Regions from separate parts of the Rahnella sp. RFA10(1/100) genome, predicted to be linked through region 3. Evidence: predicted binding sites of a transcription regulator. Region 3 holds the regulator's gene; each other region holds the start of a gene.
The links. Region 3 encodes Fur, which represses iron uptake genes when iron is present. Its sites were predicted from a motif close to ATAATAATGAGAACNACTATCAA; they were not measured.
Positions count from the first base shown of each region.

Region 1 (3,280 bases), 1.3 Mb from region 3:
CTGGTGGTCTGTACCAACGGTGGTGCAGAAACCCGCTGCCTCGTTAATCGCGATGTATTGAATGCTCTGGGCGCAGAAGGCATTCTGATCAATATTTCCCGTGGATCGGTCGTCGATGAGCGAGCGCTAGTTGAAGCCATCGAAGAGGGGACACTCGGGGGAGCCGGTCTTGATGTTTTCTGCGACGAACCGCACGTCCCGCACGCATTGTTACACCGGGCAAATGTGTTGGTCACGCCGCATATGGCCAGTGCTACCTGGGCGACGCGCAAAGAGATGTCGCGTCTGGTGCTGGAAAATGTCAACGCCTATTTTGCTGGCGAGCCGTTGGTGACGCCTATTCCGCAGTAACCGAGTGAAAACGTATTCTGCATTTAAATCAAAGCGTGGCGTGAAGTCGCGCTTATTTATTGTCAGCGTTAAGCCACCTCCCGGGAGGAGGTGATTATCCCTGTGAGGCTTTAGCCTGAAGGAGGTCCATGTCAGCTTACTCACCACAAGTCCCGTTTGGGGGATAATCACGTTGTTCTTTCGCAGTCATCGCCGTCCGGGACTGACCACTGAAGGGCGCATCTGTCTGCGGGCAATACGGCCAGCTTTCAGCCAGATAAAAGGTATCGTACTTGTTCCCATTACTCTTATGCGCGAAGAACAGGAGAGGGGCTTGCTGATTGTCCCGCAGGAAATGCCGATTAGTTCACTGATTGCGTATTACCTTGTATACAAGAAGTTCGCCATATTACAGAAGATAAGTCGCCGCTTCCGTAACTGGATAACGACTACCGCAGCAGCAGCCAGGAATGAACATTCAGATAAACTAGGGAATGTCAGAATGCATCACCGCATTCATCAGCGCTAGCAACAGATGTACCAGTGCTGATAAACCCATCAGTACGGTTATGGGGGCCTGCGTGCATGAGAATATCAGCCCGGCCAGCGCGATGCCCACCAGGGAACCTGTTTGCCTGAAAGTGGTATGTATGGCTGAGGCGGTACCTGCTGTGTCCCGCGTTCTGCCTGCAAGTACGACTGCGGTCATTGGCGGTACGGCAAACGCCACGCCACCTGCGAGCAGGGCCATTGAGATAAAGACCAACAGGGTTATCTGTCCGTTTAGCAATATCATTCCTGCATAACCCGCGCTGCCTGCGAGAAGGCCTGTGACCATTTGTTTTTTTATTCCCCAGCGCCGCATTAACCGCCCGGCGGACAGATTGCCTACGAAGAGAAAAAATGCCAGCGGCATTAACGGTAGCGCACTCTGGCCCCATTCCTGTTCCGGGAGCTGTATCAGGACCCAGCTCAGACAGCCCAGGGTGGCCATCGCCAGAACCTGGCCGGTGAAATCCAGCGCCCGTAAACGGGATGGCAAGGCAGCAGGCAACAGCCTGTAACCGGAACAGATGCCGTACAGACCCACAGGCAGATTGATGAGAAAGATGCTGCGCCAGCCGAAATCCCCCACCCGAACACCGCCAAGCACCGGGCCTGCCGCCGCCGCAACGGACACCAGACCGCCAAACATGCCGATTGCCTGCTGTCGTGCATGCCTGTCGGGGATTAATGACGACAACATCAAAATCTTCAGACTGAAGATAGCAGGCTGCATCGGATTCCAGACCTCCTATTGCTTCCATCAGGATGAGTTTTATACTATTTCTATTTAAAGCCTTGATTATGCTAATAAAAATATCATTATCATTTGACACCGTTAACTGACTGACAATATGACTGTTCGCAATGTCCAGAATGCTTTTAGGTACATCAATTCCCGCGCAATTAAAATGGCAGGTCAGATTCAAAAAAATTCCACATGATATTCAAATAATTTGAATATTTTTTGAAAGATCGAACATTTCCCCTCAAAGGCATTACAGGCTGCGGAAAACCTCGGTTTCCATCCTCATTCTGTAAAAATCATATTGGCTAATCGAAGAATAATGTTCAAAAAAAATTCTTGACATGAGTTTACTGAACGTAAGGATATGTCAACCTCTGTTTGATAATGGTAATGTTAATCAAAACCATTACCAATTACATACATTACCATTCAGGGTTGAAGATGAAATATAACAAGATAGCCTCGGCGCTCGCCGTGATTCTGGCAGGAAAATTCGCTTACGCAGCAGATCAAACTATCGTGGTATCCGGTAACGTGCTTGGGGACTCGCGCGCCGAAGAGGTGAAAACCTGGGCTGGTAGCCGGACTGTGATAAGCAACGACCAATTGCAGAAAGGCGCGAATCGCACGCTGGATGACGCGTTACAACGCGTTCCTGGCGTGAAAATTCAGGACGAAACGGGCACTGGCGTGTTGCCGCAGATCGCGGTTCGCGGCCTTTATGACAGCCGTAGCGGTCGCGCACAGATCCTTGAGGACGGTATTCCGCTGGCGCTAGCACCCTACGGTCAGGAAGGGATGTCGTTATTCCCGGTGACGTTCTCTACCATCGACCGCATTGACGTAGTGCGCGGCGGTGCAGCGGTGCAGTATGGCCCGAATAACGTCGGCGGCGTGATCAACCTGATCAGTAAGCCTATCCCTGTGAAATGGGAAAATGAAATCGGTGAGCGCGCTACCTTCTACGGCAAAGGGCGAAATCTGTGGGATACCTATCTACGGACTGGCGGCATGCTGAATGATGATTTCGGGCTGCAGGTGGAGGCCAACCAGGTGAAAGGCAGTTCGTTCCGCGAGCACAGTGACAGTAAAGTACAGAACTTCCGCGTGCGCGGCCTGTGGAATATCAATGAAGACACCACGTTAAATCTTTCTTATCAGTACTATGACGCGCATGCCGATCTGGCCGGTGCGCTTTCCACTGAGGATTATCTGAGCGATCGCCGTCAAAGTACTCGTCCGTATGATGATTATGACGGCCACACGAAGCGATACAGCGCGGTATACAACCAGCAGTTGGGATCGCTCGGTTTCATCGATTCGGCGGAATTTAACTGGATGTTCTTCGGTCATGAATCAGACCGTGATTTCCATGTTGGGATGAGTAAAATTCCGGGGCAGAACTTCAACCCGGCGCTGCCTGCCGATATCGTGCAAAACTCCCCACGTAATTTCAAAGTATGGGGTACCGAGCCCCGTATTAGCCTGGATGTCGATGGTGACAAGGTGAACCAACAATGGATCATCGGTGGGCGTTTCGTCAGCGAAAAAGTGGACTATCAGGTGCGTCAGCAGGCGCTGGCGACCGGGGTCACGACGGTGACGCGCGACTGGAATTTTGATGATAAAGCCTGGGCGGGGTATATCAGTAACGCCGTG
Region 1 covers NZ_SEWR01000001.1:46,033-49,312, forward strand. Annotated here, with positions in the region: gene ETV65_RS00220 (2-hydroxyacid dehydrogenase) at 1-351, shown strand, start outside; gene ETV65_RS00225 (MFS transporter) at 818-1,609, opposite strand; partial or broken gene ETV65_RS25050 (IS110 family transposase) at 1,548-1,796, opposite strand; gene ETV65_RS00230 (TonB-dependent siderophore receptor) at 2,063-3,280, shown strand, end outside.
Region 1: ETV65_RS00230 (TonB-dependent siderophore receptor) is a predicted target of Fur. The motif match lies at 2,012-2,034, and genes of this name have one in related genera.

Region 2 (3,280 bases), 300 kb from region 3:
CACATGCAAGTCAGTAACGGCAGTAAACACCCGAACCAGTAAGCCGCGCTGAGCAGATGCACCACATGATTGCTTCGCTGGATAACCCCGAGTATACCTTCATGCATCGCGGCATGGCCGACCAATGCCTGGCTCATCAGTAAACCGAATGAGCATAGGAAAACCAGCATATTCCGCACAGGCAGCCAGTCCATCAGAAGCACCAGCAACAGCGCGGCCATCAGTAATAAATGCCAGCGCCAGACTTCACCAAATGCCGTTGTTAACACCAGCAACCAGACATTCAGGTTCAGCGCATCGCCCCATCCGTTGCCCATCAGCGCAGCCTGAATCGCCAGCATACCGACCGAAGTCACAGCCGCGACAAAAGCAGAGCAGATCATCAGGGTCTGGTTTTTGCGCAGCAACACAGCTGAGAAACCGGCAGGTGTCAGCAGCGAACAAAAAACACTCAACCCAAAGATTTGCATCAGCGAAGCAAAATGCGCAAACCGACACAGAACGAAAAGTACAGTCAGACTCATCGCTTATTTAACAGTGAAGCTGTACTGACCGTGCGTTTTATGACCATCGACGGAGACAACGTTCCACGAAACAATATATTTTCCCGCATGCAACGCATCGGAGAGTGGCAGAACGGCCTGAGTATTATCATTCGCTGCCAGCGCCATTTTACCGGTTTTAACCGCTTTCTGGCTGGCATCCGTCAGGGTGATCTTGCTGAAATCAGGCTCGATGCCTTCACTGAATCCGAGAGACAGTTCAGTCGGGCTGACGGTTAAAACCGAATCTGCCGCAGGGGTTTCCGTTTTCAGATGAGCATGAGCAGAAGCTTGCTGTGAGATAAATCCGCTCAGCATAACGGCTGAGACTGTCAGGACACGGCAAAGAGAAGTGGTTTTTTTGAACACGATGATTCCTTGGCTTGCTTAACGATGAATTTATAACGCCGTCACTTTAGCGCAAACTGCCGTAAAACGTTTGCCAAAAAGACATAAAAAAACGCAGAGGCGGAAGCACTCTGCGTTTTTGTGGACACCCCTGATCGGAAATTAGCCTGCCGGGGTTTGTGCCACCATATTTTTGAGATCTTTATCAACGAAGAACAAACCGTTACCGGTATTGCTGACCAGTGCCAGTTTATCAAGGACAGATTTGAACAGCGTCTCTTCTTCATGCTGCTCAGCAACGTACCATTGCAGGAAGTTGAAGGAAGAATAATCTTTCAGAGTCATGGACAGATCAGCCAGTTCATTGATTTTCTGCGTGATCAGCTGCTCATGTTCGTAAGTTTGCTTGAACAGATCGGTCAGGGATTCAAAGGCAACCGGCGGAGCGGCAATCGCCCCCAGCAAAGGCAGAGCACCGGTATCGCTGACGTATTTGAACAGGCGATGCATATGGTCCATTTCTTCCATTGAATGCTGTTTCAGGAAAGCAGCGGCACCTTCGTAACCTTTGTCGCTGCACCATGCACTCATCTGCAAATATAAATTGGCAGAATAAAACTCGAGGTTCAGCTGTTCATTAAGCTGATCAATCATTTCTTTTTTAAGCACGGCACGGCTCCATAAATTAAATTAAAGCAGGTGGGGGATTTATTTATCTGCATTATGCCCGTATCAATACAAAATAAAAACACCCGATTCACATTAATATTCACCGCAATAACAATTTAATTTAATCCACTGATTTAATGAGTATTTTTAAAAAATAAAATATCCAAAAATGATAATCATTAACATACACAAGCGTATTAAAAAGGAATCATTCTTATTTGCGATATTAATTACCCCGCCTTATTGTAGATATTTATCATTTACCTTTTGTGAATGGTTCTTATTCACTCATTAGAATTATCCGCATTCTTTGTTAGCTGCGCGGAAATAAAAGCAAAATCGCAATATTCACGCTGACCCCAGCCTCGGGTACAATGTGGCAAAATCGATCATCAGGAAGCAGTTATGAGCATCAATCTGGCTGAAATCAGCAAAGAAGAAATGGATCGTATCAACGTCGATCTTGCGGCCTCCGCGGTGGCCTTTAAAGAACGCTACAACATGCCGGTTGTCGCTGAGATGGCGGAACGCGAGCAGCCTGCGCATCTGCGCACCTATTTTCGGGAACGGGTGATGTTTTATCGCGGGGAATCACATAAGTTCTCCCGCTTACCTTATGAGCCAAAGCAAAAGTAAACGGGAGTCGCAGGGGAAGGTTAGCGCCGCGCGGCGAAACGCTGGTTGGTACGGATCAGTTGATCGAGAATGCCGGGCTCGTCGAACGAATGACCAGCCCCCTCAATGATGTGCAACTCCGCTTCCGGCCATACCTGCGCCAGATCCCACGCATTTTGCACCTGGCATGCCATATCATAGCGACCATGCACAATGACGGCCGGAATGTGGCGAATACGTTCGACATTTTTCAACAACTGGTCATCACTTTCCAGAAAACCCAGATGCGTAAAATAGTGGTTTTCAATACGGGCAAACGCCAGCGCGAAATTGTCCTCACCAAAGGATGCCGCACCTTCCGCAGGCAGCAGCGTCACGGTTTCCCCTTCCCACAGGCTCCAGATTTTAGCGGCCTCAAGCTGAACAGCGCGATCGCCGGATGTCAGACGGGCCCGGTAAGAAGCAATCACGTTTTTACGTTCTTCTTGCGAAAGAATCGACAAAATACGTTGCCACTTTTCCGGGAAGAAACGGGAAGCCCCGTCCTGATAATACCAGGACAGCTCCTGCTTACGTAACGTGAAAATCCCGCGCAATACCATCTCACTGACATGTTCAGGATGCGTCTGAGCATACGCCAGCGCCAGCGTTGAACCCCATGAACCCCCAAACACCAGCCATTGGTCAACGCCGGCCATTTTACGCAAACGCTCAATATCTTCGACCAGATGCCAGGTTGTATTGTTTTCCAGACTGGCGTGCGGTTTTGAGCGTCCGCATCCACGCTGGTCAAACAGCATGACGTCGTAATCATTGGGATCAAACAATTGACGGTGTACCGATGAACAGCCGCCACCGGGCCCGCCGTGGAGAAATACTGCTGGCTTGCCTTTCGGGTTTCCGCTGCGCTCCCAGTAAATTTGGTGACCATCCCCCGTATCAAGCATGCCACTGGCATAAGCTTCCCTGGGCGGATACAACCCTTTTAATTTTGGCATGACATTTCCTGTTCTATTTGGCCAGTGTATTGATTGATGTGCATTCATCTTCATAACAGCGCATCGGCTAGCCCACGACAAGATGTTATGAGCAAAAATCGTTATTTT
Region 2 covers NZ_SEWR01000001.1:1,082,087-1,085,366, forward strand. Annotated here, with positions in the region: gene copD (copper homeostasis membrane protein CopD) at 1-524, opposite strand, end outside; gene copC (copper homeostasis periplasmic binding protein CopC) at 528-914, opposite strand; gene ftnA (non-heme ferritin) at 1,053-1,559, opposite strand; gene ETV65_RS04835 (DNA polymerase III subunit theta) at 1,965-2,195, shown strand; gene pip (prolyl aminopeptidase) at 2,216-3,172, opposite strand.
Region 2: ftnA (non-heme ferritin) is a predicted target of Fur. The motif match lies at 1,723-1,745, and genes of this name have one in related genera.

Region 3 (3,280 bases):
CCAGCTCGGTACTGTTTTTGGTATTTTGGGTCAGTGTGTCAAGGGAGGTAACGGTGTATAGGGAAACACCCGCCCACATGACACAAAAAATGCCAAGAATTGTTAACAAAGCGGCCCTGATGGTAATATTTTTTAAAAACTGCACGATATGCCTCTCTCGAAACATGACTGTTTCTGGCCTGAGGATTGAGGGGGATGCGGAGAATCAAGACAGGTAACCAGCAGGCAAGTGCCCCAGGACATGTTTGAACACCTCTCCGGGCATCGATTTCTTTATTATGTTGAGATTGCTCTCGCATCATCTATCGGCGGAATATTCTCGAAATTTAGTATTGTGACGACTTATTTCTTCAATTTGCGTTTGACCTTATTCAGCCTGAGGTTAACGCACCCTGCGTGAAAGCACACAAAGGCGATAACACTTAAAAATATTGCCCGATAAACTTATTTCCCAGCTAAGAAGGCGAGCAGAAGCATATTCTCCGCCGCACGAGTTTGCTATCATCTGCATTATTATTGCCTGCGTTGCAGAGCACTTCATTGAGAACAAGAGGTTAGGTAATCTTATGGCCGTTGTAGGTATCTTCTTTGGATCCGATACAGGTAACACCGAAAACATCGCAAAAATGATCCAGAAACAGTTGGGTAAAGATGTTGCAGAGGTGCATGACATTGCGAAGAGCAGCAAAGAGGATCTGGAAAAATTCGATATTTTGCTTATCGGTATTCCAACCTGGTATTACGGTGAAGCGCAGTGTGACTGGGACGACTTTTTCCCAACGCTGGAAGAGATAGATTTCGAAGGTAAGCTGGTTGCACTGTTTGGCTGTGGTGACCAGGAAGACTATGCCGAATATTTTTGCGATGCACTGGGCACCGTGCGCGATATCATTGAGCCACGCGGCGCAGTGATTGTCGGACACTGGCCTACCGAAGGGTATCACTTTGAAGCCTCTAAAGGCCTGGCTGATGATAAGCATTTCATAGGACTGGCAATTGACGAAGATCGCCAGCCGGAACTGACCAGTGAACGTGTTGATGCCTGGGTGAAACAGATCACAGAAGAACTCAGCCTTTCTGAAATTATTGGCTAAAAACCCTGTTGGCCCTGAGGATTTATTCTACAATTGAAGGGCCAAACTATTACTGAAATTAACAATTTAACTGCTACAAAATTGTAACTTTCGGTCGTATCAAGGTACACTGAGTTCCTCTGTTTTTTCTATCGATCAAGTCGTTGCATTACCAATGTGACCGGCAAATTGTGATCTTTATTAACAGGCTATCGTTGACGACAATTGGCACACTTGCGTAAACGAAGAGACTAAACGAATAATTTGTGCCGCCGATGCCACAGGCTGCATGCCTCAACTTGATTAGCACATAGTAACAGGACTGAATCCGCATGACTGACAACAACACCGCACTGAAGAAAGCTGGCTTAAAAGTCACGCTTCCGCGCCTCAAAATCCTGGAAGTGCTGCAAGCGCCGGAAGGTCATCACGTTAGTGCGGAAGATCTTTACAAGCAATTAATTGATATGGGTGAAGAAATTGGCCTGGCAACGGTTTACCGCGTTCTGAACCAGTTCGACGACGCCGGTATCGTTACCCGTCATAATTTCGAAGGCGGCAAGTCCGTATTCGAACTGACTCAGCAGCATCACCACGATCACCTCATCTGCCTGGATTGCGGACGTGTAATCGAATTTCGTGATGAGTATATTGAAGGCCGTCAGCGTGAGATTGCTAAGAAACACGGCATCAAACTGACCAACCATAGTCTGTATCTCTATGGTCATTGTGAAGCAGGTGATTGCCGCGAAGATGAGTCTTTGCACAACGATAAACCTGCGCACTAATATGGCATGTGGCAACCCCGTTGCCGACAGGCTGTGAATTCATTAACCGCTGAAAAGCGGTTTTTTTATGTCTGGATTTCAGCAACCCTAAAAAAACCCCGGCACGCCGGGGTTTGATTTCTGCGATTCGTTTTACGGTTTCGGAGCGTTATTGGCCCGGATTTCCTGCCATATCTTTCCGCAATCTGCGGCATACGCCTGACCATTACCGGTTTTGCGTGCCGTAAGACACTGCTGGTAATCCACCACGCGAACCGTTTCCTGTTCCGCAAATTTTTGGTGGGCTTTTTCCTGTTTCAGTACATTCAGCACCGCCTGACAGGATGCCAGTTTATCCGGATTGCCTTCCGCCGTATTAATACAGGCGCTGTAAGCCTCACGCGTTTTGGATATTTCAGCCTGATCGGCTGTCGGCGCACAACCCGCCAGCAGAACAGCGGATACCACGGTCATCAATAATTTATTCATCGACATAGCGACCTCAGAAAATAGTGAATGGAGCGATAACAATGAATTTCACGTCTTTTTCATCCTGGAAAATATTGCCGTATCCGCCGCCCCAGCTTGGAATATCCGAATGATTGTCATACTGGGTGTAATGCAGTTTGAACAATGTCCCTTTCGCACGGCCTTCCTGAATGGTGTACAGCGCATCCAGACTCCAGGCGCTTTCTTTCAGGCGCTGACTCTGGTCGTAAGCCGCGTTAGTGCTCGGCCTGGCATCCCATGCATAAACATAGGAGCCACCGACGGCTAAGCCCGGTAAATCCCATTTTGCCAGGTCATACAACACGCCTGCATATACTGCTTTTTCACCGTTAGCGTTGAAGTCCGAACGGTTGTCCCACCACACATCAAGACGGCCGTTTGAAGAGGAATACGTCGGCGTCATACGTTGCAGGAAGTAACCCTGGTTCCCTTCCGCTTTCACCATCGTCCCTTCCAGACGCCAGTTGAACTGACCCGTGGTATAGCCGAAAGTTAACGCCTGCAACCAGGCCAGACCATCATACAAACTGTTTGGATCATTTTTGTCGCTGATACGATCTTCTGCCCCATAGAACTGATAGCTGGTAGTCAGCGGATTGCCCAGCAAATCTATTTTGTACGAGGCTTTGCCAAAGTACTGATCGACATAACTTTCAGCCTGACCAAACGCGCCTTCCAGCACGAAGTCATTTTTAAAGTCATATTTCGCACCGAGTGAGTGAATATAAGAAACGCCGGTTTTCTTATCATTCTGGCGGAAATCATCCATTTCCAGATGCCAGGGCGATTTATATTCGTCGGCCCACATATAGGAGAAACTCAGTTCACCCGGATCACCGAAATCATGTTTATACCCGGCTTCCGCACCGCGATAAGTCCCCGGCATGAAGCTCCAGTGCGGTGCGATCAACGTCTGCCCTGTGGGCTGAA
Region 3 covers NZ_SEWR01000001.1:1,377,639-1,380,918, forward strand. Annotated here, with positions in the region: gene ETV65_RS06325 (methyl-accepting chemotaxis protein) at 1-145, opposite strand, end outside; gene fldA (flavodoxin FldA) at 567-1,094, shown strand; gene fur (ferric iron uptake transcriptional regulator) at 1,406-1,861, shown strand; gene chiQ (ChiQ/YbfN family lipoprotein) at 1,994-2,329, opposite strand; gene ETV65_RS06345 (OprD family outer membrane porin) at 2,343-3,280, opposite strand, start outside.